3 regions of the Devosia sp. Micro-HW1 genome follow, and region 3 is predicted to be linked to each of the others. Evidence: predicted binding sites of a transcription regulator. Region 3 holds the regulator's gene; each other region holds the start of a gene.
What was found. Region 3 encodes PhoB, which activates phosphate uptake and scavenging genes when phosphate is short. Its sites were predicted from a motif close to TGTCATNNANCTGTCAT; they were not measured.
Positions count from the first base shown of each region.

Region 1: the regulator PhoB is predicted to act here: its motif matches at 2,358-2,374, upstream of phnC (phosphonate ABC transporter ATP-binding protein).
Region 2: the regulator PhoB is predicted to act here: its motif matches at 2,558-2,574, upstream of MQW79_RS12505 (DUF2794 domain-containing protein).

Region 1 is NZ_CP094375.1:3,268,002-3,273,647, forward strand. It holds gene MQW79_RS15740 (alpha-D-ribose 1-methylphosphonate 5-triphosphate diphosphatase) at 1-1,008, shown strand, start outside; gene phnN (phosphonate metabolism protein/1,5-bisphosphokinase (PRPP-forming) PhnN) at 1,005-1,556, shown strand; gene MQW79_RS15750 (DapH/DapD/GlmU-related protein) at 1,566-2,177, shown strand; gene phnC (phosphonate ABC transporter ATP-binding protein) at 2,442-3,269, shown strand; gene phnD (phosphate/phosphite/phosphonate ABC transporter substrate-binding protein) at 3,330-4,238, shown strand; gene phnE (phosphonate ABC transporter, permease protein PhnE) at 4,412-5,383, shown strand; gene phnE (phosphonate ABC transporter, permease protein PhnE) at 5,385-5,646, shown strand, end outside.
Region 2 is NZ_CP094375.1:2,612,700-2,618,345, reverse strand. It holds gene acnA (aconitate hydratase AcnA) at 1-1,286, shown strand, start outside; gene MQW79_RS12510 (DUF1223 domain-containing protein) at 1,580-2,314, shown strand; gene MQW79_RS12505 (DUF2794 domain-containing protein) at 2,586-2,969, shown strand; gene MQW79_RS12500 (N-acetyltransferase family protein) at 3,149-3,646, opposite strand; gene MQW79_RS12495 (Bax inhibitor-1/YccA family protein) at 3,748-4,518, opposite strand; gene thpR (RNA 2',3'-cyclic phosphodiesterase) at 4,715-5,254, shown strand; gene MQW79_RS12485 (invasion associated locus B family protein) at 5,500-5,646, shown strand, end outside.
Region 3 is NZ_CP094375.1:1,441,977-1,447,622, reverse strand. It holds gene MQW79_RS06775 (MFS transporter) at 1-712, shown strand, start outside; gene MQW79_RS06770 (alpha/beta fold hydrolase) at 795-1,604, shown strand; gene phoB (phosphate regulon transcriptional regulator PhoB) at 1,787-2,488, opposite strand; gene phoU (phosphate signaling complex protein PhoU) at 2,665-3,375, opposite strand; gene pstB (phosphate ABC transporter ATP-binding protein PstB) at 3,398-4,180, opposite strand; gene pstA (phosphate ABC transporter permease PstA) at 4,248-5,603, opposite strand; gene pstC (phosphate ABC transporter permease subunit PstC) at 5,600-5,646, opposite strand, start outside.

The DNA.
Region 1 (5,646 bases), 1.8 Mb from region 3:
GAAGGCGACTATCTCATTCCGGGCCTCGTCGAGCTGCACACCGATCATCTCGAAACCCACTATGCGCCGCGCCCGAAAGTGCGCTGGCATCCGGTGGCGGCCGTGCAGGCGCATGACGCGCAGATCGCGGCCTCGGGCATCACCACCGTTTTCGACGCCATCCGCGTCGGCATTGACGAGCATGCCGATATGGGCGCCGCCGAACTGCGCATCCTCGCCGATGCGATCACTGCAGGGGTCGAGGCGCGGCGCCTGCGCGCCGACCATTTCATCCACCTGCGCTGCGAGGTGTCAGCGCCCGATTGTCTCAAGGCATTCGAGGGCATCATGGACCACAAGCTGGTTCGTCTCGCCTCGCTGATGGATCACGCGCCGGGCCAGCGCCAGTTCGCCAACCCGGACGCCTACCGCGCCTATTACCAGGGCAAGCTCAAGATGAGCGATGCACAGCTGGCCGAATTCATCGCCCGCCGCACGCTGGAATCGATCACCTATGCCGACCGCCACCGCAAGGCGCTGGCCGAACTCTGCCATATCAGGAATATCGCGCTGGCCAGCCACGATGACGCCACCGCCGCCCATGTCGATGAGTCGCTGGAACTGGGCATTCGCATCGCCGAATTCCCCACCACGATGGAAGCCGCGCAGGCGTCGCGCGATGCCGGCCTTGCCATTCTCATGGGTGGGCCAAATGTGGTGCGCGGCGGCTCGCATTCAGGCAATGTCTCGGCGCGCGAGCTGGCCACTGCGGGACTGCTCGACATTTTGTCATCCGACTACATTCCCTTTTCCATGCTGCAATCGGCCTTCTGCCTTGTCGACGAAGTGGCCGGCGTGGACGTGCCGCAGGCTATCAGCCTCGTCACCAAGCGGCCGGCCGATGCGGCGGGTCTTGATGATCGCGGCGAGATCGCACTGGGCAAGCGCGCCGACCTCGTGCAAGTGCGGATCGAGGATGGGATTCCGATCGTGCGCACCGTCTGGCGCCAGGGCAGGCGGGTGCTATGACCGGTACCTTCGTTGCTGTTGTCGGGCCGAGCGGCGCCGGCAAGGACAGCGTCATGAATTTTGCACGAGATCGTCTGGGTGACCAGGTCGTCGTGGTGCGCCGAGCGGTGACACGCGCCGCCGATGGTGGCAGCGAGGATCATGACAGCCTCTCGCCCGAGGCCTTTGCCGCCGCAGAGCGGGACGGTGAATATGCGCTCAGCTGGGAGGCGCATGGCCTCCTCTACGGTCTGCCGATTGCGCTGGAAGCCGATCTGGCCGCCGGTCGGGTGGTTATTGCCAATCTCTCGCGCGCCGTGCTGCCAAAACTGCTCGCACGCTATCCGACCGCTCTGGTCGTCGAGGTGACGGCAGAGCCCGAGATCATCGCGCGGCGCCTGGCCGGGCGTGGGCGCGAGGGGGGCGAGGACATCCGTCGCCGCATCGAGCGCAGCGCCGGCTTCCGCCTGCCGCCCAGCACGGTGCGCATCGACAATTCGGGCGATCTCGAAGCGTCCGGCCAGCAGTTTGTGGCGCTGCTGCGCGATCTGCTGCGCCTGCCGGTGTGAGGGCATCGCATGAAGAAGCTGAGCGAGACGCCGTTTGTCCACGAAACGGCCAGGGTCACGCAATCGACCCTCGGCCGCTATACCGAAGTGGGCGCCCAATGCCACGTCGCTTACTCGACCATGGGCGACTATTCCTACTGCGTCGGCGGCACCCAGATCGCCTATGCCACCATCGGCAAATTCTCCAACATCGCCGCCAATGTGCGCATCTATGCGAGCATGCATCCGATGGAGCGCGCTTCGCTGCACCATTTTACCTATCGCTCGGCGCAGTATTTCGAGGGCGAGGAGGACGATGCATCGTTCTTCGAATGGCGCGAAAGCACGCCGATTTCCATTGGCCACGATACCTGGATTGGCCATGGCGCGGTGATCATGCCGGGGGTGAATATTGGCAACGGCGCCATTATTGGCTCCAACGCGGTTGTCACAAAAGACGTTGCCGATTTTGCCATCGCCGTCGGTGTGCCGGCGCGGACCATCCGCCAGCGCTTTGATGACAGCGTCGCGGGCCGCCTCGATTCCATGAAATGGTGGGACTGGAGCCACGAGCAACTGCACGTGGCGCTGCCCGATTTCCGGATGCTGGGGATCGAGGCGTTTCTCGAGAAGTACGAATAATCTCCGGCTCCCCCTCTCCCCTTGCGGGAGAGGGTGGATCGGCCGCAGGCCGAGACGGGTGAGGGGTTCCTACCGCGCGGTCGGTCCATCCCCTCGTCCGCCTTCGGGCACCTTCTCCCGCAAGGGGAGAAGGAAAGGTGGCCATCCCCCGCGACAACCCACCACACTTTCCCGGTGCATAGTCATGCAACCGTCACCCAAGTGTAATGGGGGCGTTACGTCCCGGCCCTAGGTCTGCCGCAGTTCAACGGCCGGGGCAGTTCCATGCTAAAGATTTCGCACGTTACGCGACGATTTGGTGACAAGGTTGCCGTCGACAATGTGACGCTGGAAATCCCGCAAGGACAGATGGTCGGCATCATCGGCCGCTCCGGCGCCGGCAAGTCGACACTGCTGCGTATGGTCAACCGTCTCAACGACGTTTCCTCCGGCTATATCGAATATGACGGCGTGAAGGTGTCTGAGCTGCGCGGCCAGGCCCTGCGCGACTGGCAGCGCGACTGCGCTATGATCTTCCAGCAGTTCAATCTCGTGCCGCGCCTCGATGTCATCACCAATGTGATGCTCGGCCGGCTCAACGGTCGCAACGGCGTCTTGAACCTGCTGCAGCTGTTCACCGCCGACGAGCAGTATGAGGCACTGCGGGCACTGGAACGTCTCGACATCGCCCAGACGGCTACGCAGTGGGCGCAGACTCTGTCGGGTGGCCAGCAGCAGCGCGTCGCCATTGCCCGTGCCCTGATGCAGGAGCCAAAGATGATCCTGGCCGACGAGCCCATTGCCAGCCTTGATCCGCGCAATGCCCAGATCGTCATGGACAGCCTCAGAGACATCAATGCCGAAGGCATCACCGTCATCACTAACCTCCACACGCTCGACACCGCCCGCGCCTATTGCGAGCGCATTGTCGGCATGGCCCAGGGCCGCGTCGTCTTCGACGGCACGCCCGACGAACTCACCACCGATGTGGCCCGCTCTATCTACGGTGCCGATGGTCTGAAGGAAGCTTTTTCGGAAGTCATGACCTCGACCTCCATTGCGCCCGTCCAGTTCCTGCCGCGCACGCCAAGCAATGCGCAACAGGCTCCCTAAGTCATTCGGCTCTTCCCTGTCGCCGAAGGACCCATCCCGCGTCACCAAAGGAGACTTCCCGTGTCCGCGATCCGTAAACTTCTCCTCGCCTCCGTCGCCCTTTCCCTGTCGTCAGCCGCCTTTGCCCAGGACGGTCTCGTCCTGCGCATCGGCCTCGACGGCAGCGAAAACGAAGCCGACCAGCTGCGCCGTGCCGAATGCGTCGCCGAGCCGCTGAAAGCCGCCACCGGCGCCACCGAAGTCCAGTTCTTCCCCTCGCCGGACTATAACGGCATCATTCAGGGCCTGCTCGGCGGCACCATCGACATCGCCATCATGGGCGCCTCGTCCTACGCCGCCATCGAACTGCAGAGCCCCGACGCCGTTGATCCGGTGCTGACCACCCAGCAGGCGGATGGCTCCACCGGCTACTACACGATCATGGTCGCCCGTTCGGATTCGGGCATTACCGACCTGGCCTCGACCGAAGGCAAGAAGCTCGGCTTCGCCGATCCGGATTCCACCTCGGGCTTCCTGATCCCGAGCGTTGCCCTGCCGGCCGACCTCGGCAAGGAAATCAAGGAATTCTACGCCGAGACCGGCTTCGGTGGCGGCCATGAAAACCTCGTCCTCGGCGTGATCGACGGCACCTGGGATGTCGGCACCACCTTCGGCTCGGGGCAGGGCGACTTCTCCGAGGGTTACACCTCGGGCAACCTGCGCATCATGGTCGACAAGGGCATGCTCGACATGGACGACCTGGTCGAAGTCTGGCAGTCCCCGATCATCCCGAACGGTCCGCTGATGGTCTCCAACGCCGTTGCTCCCGAGGTCAAGGAACAGATCACGGCCATGTTCAAGGCCCTGCCGGAAACCGATTTCGAATGCTTCGACGCCTTCACCGCCGGCGGCTACACCAATTTTGTCGACGCCGACAAGGCCATGTACCAGACCATTATCGACGCCCGTAAGTCGGTCATCGGTAGCTGATTTCAAATAAGACGCTGCGGTGATTTCGGTCACCGCAGCTACCCCAAACTCAATGTCATCCCGGCGCAGGCCGGGATCCATGCGCCGAACTGCCAAGGCCGCTGTGCGTGGGCATGTGGACATGGATTCCGGCCTTCGCCGGAATGACACCGTGGTTCTTGAAAGGCTGGTTCATGGCCGACATCGCCCCATCCAATGGCCTTGCGCCAGCGACCGAGACCCTGCTGCGGCACTATCGCAGCCAGGTGATGACGCGCCGCGTCTATTCGCTTCTCGCCGTGGGAGGCGTGCTGGCGGCGCTGTTCTTCGCCATGAACTACGCCAATGCCGCCAATTCCGGGAAGTTCTTCGACCGAATTCCCTACATGTTCGACTTCGTGAAGAACTTCCTGCCGCGCGATCCCTTCGAGATCTTCCGCGCCATGTTCGATCTGCCCTCGCCCTATTTCGACGGCTCGGCCAAGTACGATTACACGTCGGAGCGGGTCTACATCACCGACAGTTTCTACATCCCGCACTTGGTCTACCAGCTGATCATCACGGTCAACATCGCCATCGTCTCGACGATTATCGGCGGCACCTTTGCCTTTTGCCTCTGCTTCTTCGCTGCCACCAATCTGGTTGGCGCGGGCGCCGTGCGCTGGTTCGTGCGCCGTGTCATGGAAGTCCTGCGCGCTTTCCCCGAAATCGTCATCGCCGGCATGCTGACGGCCATTCTGTCCATCGGTCCCATTGCCGCCATCGTGGCGGTCTCGCTCCACACCGTCGGCGCGCTGGGCAAGCTGTTCTTCGAAGTGGTGGAAAATGCCGACATGAAGCCGGATGAGGGCCTCAGGTCCGTCGGCGCCACCTGGCTCGACCGCGTCCGCTATGCCATCGTTCCGCAGGTGCTGCCCAATTTCGTTTCCTATGGGCTGCTCCGCATGGAGATCAATGTCCGCGCCTCCACCATTATCGGCGCGGTGGGGGGCGGTGGCATTGGCGAAGTGTTCCGCCTCTCCATCGGCCGCGACTACGCCGCCCAGACCTATGCCATCATCATCATGCTCCTGGTGACCATCATCGCCATCGATCAGCTCTCGGGCTGGCTGCGCCGGCGCCTCGTCGGCAACCAGGGTTTCGACATCGCCCGTGGGAGCGTCTGACATGTCCGCCATCAGCACCGCCGAACGCGCCCGCCTCGAAAACAAGTTTCCCGAAGTCTTCCGGCGCAGTTTCGTCAGGCAGTACGGCCTGCCACTCGGTATCGGCCTGACCTTCGCCTATCTCGTTTTCTGCTGGTTCTTCTTCAATGTCGGCCCGGCCTTGCAGAACGGCAAATGGGACCGCGCATCGATCTATGTGCAGGACTGGTATAGCTGGCGTGCCCAGCCGCGCCTCCGCTTCGGCGACGATGGTGTCGTCAACG
Region 2 (5,646 bases), 1.2 Mb from region 3:
TCAAGACCTCGCTGGCACCGGGCTCGCAGGTGGTCACCGATTATCTGACGGCTTCGGGCCTGCAGGCCGACCTCGATGCCATGGGCTTCAACCTTGTGGGCTATGGCTGCACCACCTGCATCGGCAATTCGGGGCCGCTGCCCCAGGCCATTTCCGACACGATCAACGAGAACAAGCTGGTCGCCGCCTCGGTGCTGTCAGGCAATCGCAATTTCGAGGGCCGCGTGAACCCGGATGTGCGCGCCAACTATCTCGCCTCGCCCCCGCTGGTCGTCGCCTATGCGATCCTGGGCACGCTCAATGTCGACATCGCGACCCAGCCGCTCGGCATGTCGAAAGACGGCAAGCCCGTCTATTTGAAGGATATCTGGCCCTCCAACCACGAGATTGCTGAAATCGTGCGCCAGCACGTCCATGCCGACATGTTCCGCGCCCGCTATTCAGATGTCTTCAAGGGCGACAAGCACTGGCAGGGGATCGCGGTCGAAGGCGGCGAGACCTATGGGTGGAATTCTGCCTCCACCTATGTGCAGAACCCGCCCTATTTCGAGGACCTGACCATGGAGCCCAAGCCGGTGACCGACGTGGTCTCGGCGCGGGTGCTGGCGCTGTTCCTCGATTCGATCACCACCGACCACATTTCCCCGGCCGGCTCGTTCAAACCCGCAACCCCGGCCGGAAAATATCTCATCGAACGCCAGGTGGCGCCCAAGGATTTCAATTCCTACGGCGCCCGCCGCGGCAATCACGAGGTGATGATGCGCGGCACCTTCGCCAATATCCGCATCAGGAACATGATGCTCGATGGGGTCGAGGGTGGCTTTACCAAGGGGCCATCAGGCGAGCAGATGCCGATTTATGACGCGGCCATGGAATATCAGCGGGCCGGAACGCCGCTCGTCATCTTCGCCGGCAAGGAATATGGCACCGGCTCGTCGCGCGACTGGGCGGCCAAGGGCACCAACCTGCTCGGCGTCAAAGCCGTCATCGCCCAGAGTTTTGAGCGTATCCATCGCTCCAACCTGGTGGGCATGGGGGTCATTCCCCTGCAGTTCAACGACGGTGAAAGCTGGCAGAGCCTTGGTCTCGATGGTAGTGAAACCGTCGATATATCAGGGGTGGAAGGCATTGAGCCGCGCGCTACGGTGCCGGTCAGAATCACCCGCGCCAATGGCGACGTGCTCACGATCGAGACCCGTTGCCGCATCGATACGGCCAATGAGCTCGATTATTTCCGCAATGGCGGCATCCTGCACTATGTGTTGCGGAGCCTCGTCGCCGCGTAAGCACTGCTTACATTGTCTCTACTGGCGGCCCTCTGTGGCCGCCATCTGCTTTAAGTTTTCCTCAAGCACGATGTCATCCCGGCGCAGGCCGGGATCCAGGTCAGTGGCTTTCCACGAGCACCATCGTCGCGAATGGCCGGCGCATGGATTCCGGCTTTCGCCGCAATGACGCATTGGTTGAGGCAATGTCGTGCCCAGGCGCTGTGCCCTTGCCGCCACGCCGTTTACCGTTCAGCCAGCTTCACCCGTATTTGACTAGGCAAGCTTTGAAAGCCCGGCTTACAAAGACGGCCATGTTTCTTCGCCGTTTTTCCGGTCTCATCGCCGCGCCTCTGTTCGTCCTCACCCTTGCGGGAGGTGCGCTGGCCGAAGGCGTGTCCCAGCCCAGGGCCGTGGTCGAGCTGTTCACCAGCCAGGGCTGTGCCTCCTGCCCGCCGGCCGATGCGTTGCTCACCAGCCTTGCCGAACAGGGCGACGTGGTGGCGCTGGCCTATCATGTCGACTACTGGGACTATGTGGGCTGGGAAGATACCTTTGGCGACAAGGGCTTTTCCGACCTGCAGCGCGGCTATGCCCGCAATTGGGGATCATCGCGCATCTTCACCCCGCAAATGGTGGTCAATGGCGCCCAAGGCGTTGTCGGCTCCAAGCGCGCCAAGGTGCAGGCGGCGCTGGCTTCGGCCACCTTGCCGCTGGAGGTGGCCCTGTCGGTGCAGGGCGACATGCTCAAGATCGACATTGCCGCCGATGCCAGCCTCGAAGACGCCAGCATCTATCTCGTGCGCTATCTCGACCGGGCGGAAGTCAGTATCGAGAAGGGCGAGAATGCCGGCAAGTCCATGGTCTATACCCAGGTCGCGGTCGACCGGCAGGTCGTGGGCATGTGGGAAGCGTCCGAAGGCGCGCAGCTGAAACTGCCGCTCGACAGGCTGGCGCCGGATAGCGAGGGCGGTGTCGCCATCCTGATCCAGCAGGAGAAGAACGGCCTGCCGGGCCACATCCTGGGCGCGGCCACCTATTCCTTCTGAGATCTGCCGCTCAAGAAAGACGCCCGCTCCGGGGGCGGAAGCGGGCGTAAATGACTTTGGGTCAACTCAAATAAGGTGTGGCTGGCAGTCGCGCCTTCGGTTTGGGGGCTCGGACAGCCCGACTGCCAGCCACTGGAGGCAATGGTTGAAGATTGCTGAGGCAATGGGGCGCGGAGAGGGACAAATCATGGCCGAATTGGGGAATTTCGCGCAGGCTTGCCAAGGCCGGCGAATGGGCCGATCATGACCGCGTTATGACAAGGTAGAGCGCGTGCAGGGTCCCCCAGACGAGAGCCGAACCAATCTGGCGCTGGTGCATGTGGGCGAGCCCGCAAGCCAGCCAAACCGGCCCGTCCAGCCCATCGTCGCCTTCGATCGCCGCGAGCTGATGCAGATCCTTTCCGTCTATGGCCGCAAGGTCGGGACCGGCGAGTGGCGCGACTATGCCATGGACTTTCTCAAGGACCGGGCCATGTTCTCCATCTATGCCCGCGTCTCGGAACGCCCGCTCTACGTGGTCGAGAAAAACCCCAAGCTGCGCAACAAGCAGGGCCAGTACATGGTCACCAACCAGCAGGGCCGGATCCTCAAGCGCGGCCAGGACCTGGCGCAGGTGCTGCGCGTGCTTGATCCTGATCTGATGGTCGTGGGTTAGGTTTTTCACCCGCCGGACCCGATCAATGTTGTGACCGGATAGGCTCCATTTCTAGCCGCTCGATTGCGTCGCCCATCGTCATTGCCCGGCTTGACCGGGCAATCCATCTTGCCGGCGTCTCGTATGGACCACCCGGTCAAGCCGGGTGGTGACGATGCCCAGGAAGTCGGGACAAGTCGCTAGAGCGCCTTCTGCAGGTGCACGATGTCGTGCCAGCGGTCGAATTTGAGGCCGACCTGCCTGTAATAGCCGACATGCTCGAAGCCGAACTTTTCGTGGATGGCAATCGAATTGGCGGTGTCGGCGGTGATCACGGCCAGCATCTGCCTGAAGCCAAAAGCCTTCGATTGCGCGAGCAATTCGGTGAGCATCAGCCTGCCAAGGCCCCGCCCGGTTTCCGCGGGGTCGAGATAGATCGAATCCTCGCAGGTGAAGCGATAGGCGGCGCGGGGGCGGTAGAAGCTCGCATAGGCATAGCCCACGACCCTGCCTTCGCGCTCGGCGATGATGACCGGATGGCCGAGCTTTTTCAGCCCCGCATATTTTTCGGCCATCGCTTCTTCGCCCGGCGCTTCGGTATCGAAGGTGATGGCGGTGTGCTCGACATAGTGCCGGTAGATGGTGGTGATGGCCGGTATATCGGACCAGGCAAAGGGGCGCAGAAGCGTGTCGGACATGGCTGTAAACGAAAAGAAGGGACCGCAGCCCTTGTAGGCTGCGGTCCCCGATGTCGTCCAACCAATTTCCTTGATCGCGTGATCAAGGATTTCAGGGATGCTTACTCGCGATTGCCGAACAGGCGGAGCAGCATCATGAACAGGTTGATGAAGTCGAGATAGAGCGAGAGCGCGCCCATGATGGCATTCTTGGCCATCACGTCGGCACCGTAGTGCTCGGAATAGCTTTCCTTGATCTTCTGGGTGTCATAGGCGGTCAGGCCCGTGAAGATCAGCACGCCGACAACCGAGATCACGAAGTCCATCATCGAGGACTGCATGAAGATATTGACGATCGAGGCGATGATGATGCCGATCAGGCCCATCATCAGGAAGTTGCCCATGCCGGTCAGGTCACGCTTGGTGGTGTAGCCGTAAAGGCTCATCGCGCCGAACGTGGCGGCGGTGATGAAGAACACCTTGGCGATCGAAGCACCGGTATAGACCAGGAAGATCGACGAGAGCGACAGGCCCATAATGGCCGCGAAGGCCCAGAATACGGCCTGGGCAGCGCCCACGCTGAGCTTGTTGATACCGAAGCTGAGCACCAGCACGAAGGCCAGCGGGGCCAGCATGATCACCCAGGACAGCGGGCTGCCGAACAGCAGAGCGCCCCACTGGGTCACATAGGTGCCGTTCTCGAGCTGGCCGACAGCGGCGGACGGATCCGCGGTGATGGCAGCCTGCGCCGCGAAGAAAGCGACAAGACCAGTGATGACAAGGCCGAGGCCCATATAATTGTAGACGCGCAGCATATAGCTGCGAAGACCTTCGTCGATGGCTACGGCCGAGCCGGCCCGCGCACCGAGGGTCTGACGGTCATATTCAGCCATTTTCAGGTTCCCTTTCCCAAAGAACGAAACGCGGTCTGTCACCGCAGGTGGGCATTTGGCATAGCCACTTGCGAGGGAATATGGGGACCGCTCGGTTGATTGACAAGGATAATCGGTCCGGTGCGACACATGGACTGGCCGGATAAGGCGTTTGTGTTAGGGTCGGGGGACGAATCGACCGCCAGGGAGGCTCATCATGCCCCGGCTCTTTACCGGCCTCGAAATTCCCGCCGATGTGGCGTTTGCGCTCTCGCTCAAGCGCGGGGGCCTGACGGGAGCCCGCTGGATCGACCCGGAAAACTACCACATCACCCTGCGCTTCATCGGCGATGTCGATGGCCATGTGGCCGACGATGTGGTCGACAGCCTCGATCGGCTCAGCAATTCCCTGCAGTTTTCCATCCGCCTCACGCATCTGGGCAGTTTTGGCGGCGACAAGCCGCGCGCCCTCTATGCCGGCGTGGAGCCGTCGGAGGTGCTCACCCGCCTGCAGGCGGCGCAGGAGCGCATGCTGCAGAAGGCGGGCCTGCCGCCCGAAGGGCGCAAGTTCGTGCCGCATGTGAGCCTGGCGCGCCTGCGCGGCACTTCGGCCGAAGAGCTGGCGCGGTTCATGGCCGAGGCGGCGCGGTTCGAGCCCCTCTGTTTCGTCCCCGCCCGCTTCGTGCTGTTCTCAAGCCGGGATTCAGTGGGCGGCGGTCCCTATCTCGTCGAGCAGAGCTATCCCCTGGCGGCCTGACGCCGTCCCGCTGGCGGCATCACGATCACGCCCTTGTTAGGGCCCGGTTAACCCTTTGCCCGCCACATGCCCCCCGTCCGGGCATGGGGTGCCCCAATCCCGCCGCCTTTGGCTTTCATTTGAAGCAAATGCCTATCGGCGCAGCGGGACACGATGGGTTTTTGAGATTTGGTAACCATGTTCGGGGCACACTGGACGGGCAGAACGCCCCACGAACGGCAGCGAGACAAGAGGAAGAATTGGCGATGACGACGAAAACCTGCGGCCTTGCACTCGGGCTTGCGGTAGCGACGATCATGGCTCTGGCACCGGCCGCCCAGGCGCAGCAGGCAACCGAGCTCGGCACCTTCAACGCCTGGTCAGCCTATACGGCTTCCGACCAGAGCGGACAG
Region 3 (5,646 bases):
GGCGTTCAGCCGCGATGCCGTTCTCAGCCACATCCTGCTGCTGCCCGCCGGGGCGAGCTGGGTGCTGGCGCTGAGCCTATTTAATGTCTCGATCCAGCTCGCGTCACCGCGCTGGGTGGTGGGTCGGGCGCTCTCGCTTTACCAAACGGCCACGTTCGGCGGCATGGCGGGCGGCAGCTGGATCTGGGGCGTGACCTCGGACGGGCTCGGCATGGACTGGGCGCTGCTGATCGCCAGCGGCGTGCTGGTGATCTGCGGCCTGGTGGGCCTGAAACTGGCGCTGCCGCAATTCGACCAGCGTGACCTCAATCCGCTCGACACCTTCAATGAGCCGATCCTGCGGCTGGATCTCAGGCCGCGCAGCGGACCGATCATGGTGATGATCGACTACCAGATCCTGCAGGAGGACATTCCCGCCTTCCTGCGGCTGATGAGCGAGCGACGGCGCATCCGCATCCGCGACGGAGCGCGGCAATGGACCTTGCTGCGCGACCTCGAGCGGCCCGACCTGTGGGTGGAGAGTTATCACGTGCCCACCTGGGTCGACTATGTGCGGCACAACCTGCGGCGCACCAAATCCGACGCCGACAATATCGAGCAGCTGCGCGCCCTGCATCAGGGCGAGGGCCTGCCGCACGTGCACCGCATGATCGAGCGGCAGACGGTGCCGCTGGACGATACCACGCCGCTGAGGGACTTGCCGGAGGTTTAGGCTTGGCGGGAGCGGGCCGTTTCCCTGTCGAAAATCCTGGCTGCTGCTCGTCGTCCGATCATTAGCGATCCGGAGGTCTCAAATGTCGTTGCCTACTCCAACCCGGTCGGGCTACGCGCCCGTCAACGGAATCGAATTGGCCTATGCCGTGTTCGGCGCGGGCGAACCGCTGGTGCTGCTGCATGGCGGCCTGCAAACCATGGACGATTTCGGCCCCGTGCTGACCGAGCTGGCCAAACACCATCAGGTCATTGGCGTGGATCTCCAGGCGCATGGCCGCACCAGACCTTTCGACCGCCCAATGAGTTTCGAGGCTTTCGCCACCGACGTGGCCGGGCTGATCCGATGGCTGGACCATGAACGGGCCGATGTCGTCGGCTATTCGATGGGCGGCATTACCGCCATCCGGCTCGGCATCGACCATCCCGATGTGGTCAACCGGCTGGTGGTCGCTTCGGCGCCCTACGCCTATTCGGGGTGGCACGACTATAATGCCGAGGGCATGCGGACCATCGGCGCGCATATGGCCCCTGAGATGATGCAGACGCCGCTCTACGAGGCCTACAAGGCGGTCGCGCCCGACCCGGAAAACTTTCCCAAGCTCTTTGAGCAGATGGGTGCCTTTATCGGCAACGACTATGACTGGTCATCCGAGGTGGGCGGGATCAAGAGCCCGACCCTGCTGGTGGTGGGAGACTATGACGCGGTGCGGATCAGCCATGCCACGCATTTCTTCGAGCTGCTGGGGGGTGGCAAGGTCGATGGCGGGTGGGCGGGGGAGGGCATGACGCCGAACCGCTTCGCCGTCATTCCAAGCACCACCCACTACACCCTCAACACCGACCCGCGCTTCGGACAGGCGGTGCTCGATTTCCTGGCCATTGCCGATTAGGCCGTTTCACAATTCTGAAGCGGAGACATGTATGGCCGTCATTGCCGGGCCTGTCCCGGCAATCCATCCTACAGCGGGCATGGACCACCGGGCCCTCGGGTCAGGCCGGAGGGTGGGCCGGTAGTGACGATTGGGGAGGTAGCGGTGTTTCAAATGGTCCGCGAAACGCTCCAGTCGCCGGTTCAGGCGTTGGCGGCAAACCGTTCGTCGAAGGCGTAGCCGGCGCCGCGGACGGTGCGGATCGGGTCGGTTTCGCGGCCGCGGTTGATGGCGCGGCGGAGGCGGCCGATATGGACGTCGACGGTACGCTCGTCGACATAGACATCATTGCCCCAGACGCCGTCGAGAAGCTGTTCGCGCGAATAGACGCGGCCGGGATGGCGCATCAGATATTCGAGCAGACGGTATTCGGTGGGTCCCAGATGCACGTCGCGGTTGGCGCGGCGGACACGGTGAGTGGTGCGGTCGAGCTCGAGGTCGCCGACCTTGAGGGCGGTGGTGACGAGATTGGGATTGGCCCGGCGCAGCAGGGCGTGGATGCGCGCCAGCAGTTCGGGCACCGAGAAAGGCTTGACCACGTAGTCGTCGGCGCCGGTGGAAAGACCGCGGACGCGCTCCTCTTCCTCGCCGCGGGCGGTGAGCATGATGATCGGCACGCGGGCTGTTTCATCGCGGGCGCGCAGGCGTCGGCAGAGTTCGATGCCGGAAATCTCGGGCAGCATCCAATCGAGCAGGATCAGGTCCGGCAGCTTTTCGGCAATGGCCTGCTGGGCTTCGTCGCCGCTCTCGGCGGTGACGACGCGAAAGCCCTCGGCTTCGAGATTGTAGCGCAGCAGGATGGCGATATCGCCTTCGTCTTCGACCACGAGGATGGTGGCGGGCATTGGATGTGCTCCGTCGATCGGACTGACCTTGGTCATCCGAGAGTTCTGAGTTCTTGGCTTTACCCCCACCTCACCTCCCCCTGAAGGAGGGGGAGGGGGTTGAGAGTGCGGTGCTACGAGGAAGGCCCCCTCATCCGGCGCTGCGCGCCGACCTCTCCCCGAAAGGGAGAAGTGCCTTACGCTTTAATCTGCTGGCGCTGCAGTTCCTGCACGTCGCTGGTGAGCTGCTTGCCGGTGGCCAGGTAGTAGGCGCGCTCGGCAATGTTGGTGGCATGGTCGCCGACGCGCTCGAGGCTCTTGGCGCAGAACAGCAGGTGGGTGCAGGTGGTGATGTTGCGCGGATCCTCCATCATGTAGGTGAGGAGTTCGCGGAACAGCGAGGTGTGCATGGCATCGACCTCGTCGTCACGGTTGCACACTTCGACGGCTGCGGGCGCCTCGCGATTGCCATAGGCATCGAGGGCATCCTTGACCTGCTGCAGGACCAGCGCGGTCATGTTCTTGACGCCGTTGTAGAAAGTCGGCTGCAGGTTGAGGCCTTCGAGCTTGAGCGAGCGGCGGGCCAGCTGCTTGGCCATGTCGCCGATGCGTTCGAGATCGGAGGCGACGTGGATGGCAGTGATGATGGCGCGCAGGTCGCTGGCCATGGGCTGGCGGCGGGCAATCATCGACACGGCCATGTCATCGATCTGGCGCTGCATGTCGTCGATGCGCTGGTCGGCAATGATGGTCAGGTCAGCCAGTTCACGGTCAAGCTTGAGCAGCGAGCGGGTGCCGTTCTCGACAGCGACCTCGACGAGACCACCCATTTCGGCAATGGCCTGGGCCAGGGCGGCAAGTTCCTCGTTGTAGGAGGTGACGATGTGATCGGTACCGGTATTTGGCATGGTTTGTCCTCCAGATCCGCGATCAGCCGATGCGGCCCATGATGTAGTCCTGGGTCTGCTTGTTCACCGGATTGGTGAAGATGTCCTCGGTGTCGCCCTGTTCAATCAGGTTGCCCAAGTGGAAGAAGGCGGTCTTCTGCGACACGCGGGCTGCCTGCTGCATCGAGTGGGTGACGATGACGATGGTGTAGTTCTCGCGCAGCTCGTCGATCAGCTCTTCGATGATCGCGGTGGCGATCGGATCAAGGGCCGAGCAGGGCTCGTCCATGAGGATCACTTCGGGACCCACGGCAATGGCGCGGGCGATGCAGAGGCGCTGCTGCTGGCCGCCGGAAAGACCGGTGCCTGGCTCACTGAGGCGATCCTTGACCTCTTCGAAAAGGCCCGCCTTGCGCAGCGAGGAGACGACGATTTCATCGAGGTCGGCCTTGGAGCGCGCGAGGCCGTGGATGCGCGGGCCATAGGCGACATTGTCGTAGATCGACTTGGGGAAGGGATTGGGCTTCTGGAAGACCATGCCGATGCGGGCCCGCAGCTCCACCACGTCGAGCTTGGGATCGTAGATGTCCTGGCCGTCGAGCTCGATGCGGCCGCCGACCCTGGCGCCTTCGATCGTGTCGTTCATGCGGTTGATGCAGCGCAGGAAAGTGGACTTGCCGCAGCCCGACGGCCCGATGAAGGCGGTGACGGCGCGGTCGGGGATGTCGATGGAGACGCCATGCAGGGCCTGCTTGGCACCGTAATGAACGGTAACATCACGGGCGGTGAGGCGGATGGGATGGTCCATCAGTTCGGCGGGATTCATGGTCTGATCCAGGGTCTTTTGGGTCACTTTAACCTTACCGGCGAGAACGTCCATTTCCGAAGTCTCCTTAAGCGCGCTTTTCAAGACGCGACCGCAAGAAGATCGCGATGGCGTTGAGGGTAATCATGAAGGCCAGGAGCACCATGATGGCAGCAGAGGTGCGGGCCTCGAAGAAGTTGCGGTTCTCGTTGCCCTGCCAGAGGTAAATCTGAACCGGAAGAGCGGTTGCCTGATCCATAGGCGTGCCGGGCACCGCGGCCACGAAGGCATTCATGCCGATCAGCAGGAGCGGCGCGGTTTCGCCAAGGGCCTGGGCCACACCGATAATGGTAGCGGTCAGGATCGAGGGAAAGGTCACCGGCAGCACATGGTGAAACACCATCTGCGTGCGCGAGGCGCCCATGCCGAGGGCGGCCTGGCGCAGGGCCGGGGAGACGCCCTTGAGGGCCGCGCGGGTCGCAATGATGATGGTCGGCAGCGTCATCAGGGTCAGCACCAGACCGCCGGCCAGCGGGGCCGAGAGGGGGAGGCGGAACCAGTTGATGAACACGGCGGCGCCGAGCAGACCGAAGACGATGGAGGGCACGGCGGCCAGGTTGTTGATGTTGACCTCGATGAGATCGGTCAGCCTGGACTTGGGCGCGAACTCTTCGAGGTAAATAGCGCTGCCCACGCCGATCGGCACGGCGAGGACGACGACAATCAGCATCATCCAGAGCGAACCCATGAGGGCGCCGAGGAGACCCGCAGCGGCAGGTGCGGAACGGCTGTCGACATTTGATATCAGCGCCCAGGCAAAGCCGCGCGAGATGGTGCCGTCTTCTTCGAAGATGTCGATGAGGGCGCGCGCCGGGGCGGAGAGCTGCTGCTGGGCATCGCCCAGCTCGCGATTGATATTGCCCTTAACCCAGTTGTCGGTATTGGCAGAGGCGAGCAGGTCCATCTCGACCGTCTGACCGAGCAGGCTGGGGTCGTTGACGAAGCGCTCGCGGACACGGTGGCGCGCATCGGTCTCGGGGATGCTCAGAATCTGACGGCTGTCGATCTCGAAACCAGCAGGGGCAGCCTCACGCAGCGCGGCTTCGACGACATTGTTCCAGTTGAGCATGGCAACCGAACGCTCCCAGGCGAGGCGCTCGGCACGATAGGCAGCATCTGACTGGCCTTCGGAGCGTACCGGCGCCGGATCGACATTGAGCAGCTCGGGATCGAAGGTGACCGCCAGGTGCATGTTGGTCTGGGTGAAGGCCGGGATGCCCTTGCGCAGAACGTCGGCGAACAGCAGCGCCACGAAGCCCAGCGCCAGGACGATGGCGACGACACCGAAGAGGCGGAACAGGCGCTCCCCATTGTGGCGACGACCCAGGCCGGCGCGAACGCGATTGCGACGTTCAGCAGCCGAGTCAGTGGTGGTGCTGGTCATTCGTACTGCTCCCGGAAGCGGCGGACGATGTAGAGGGCGACGA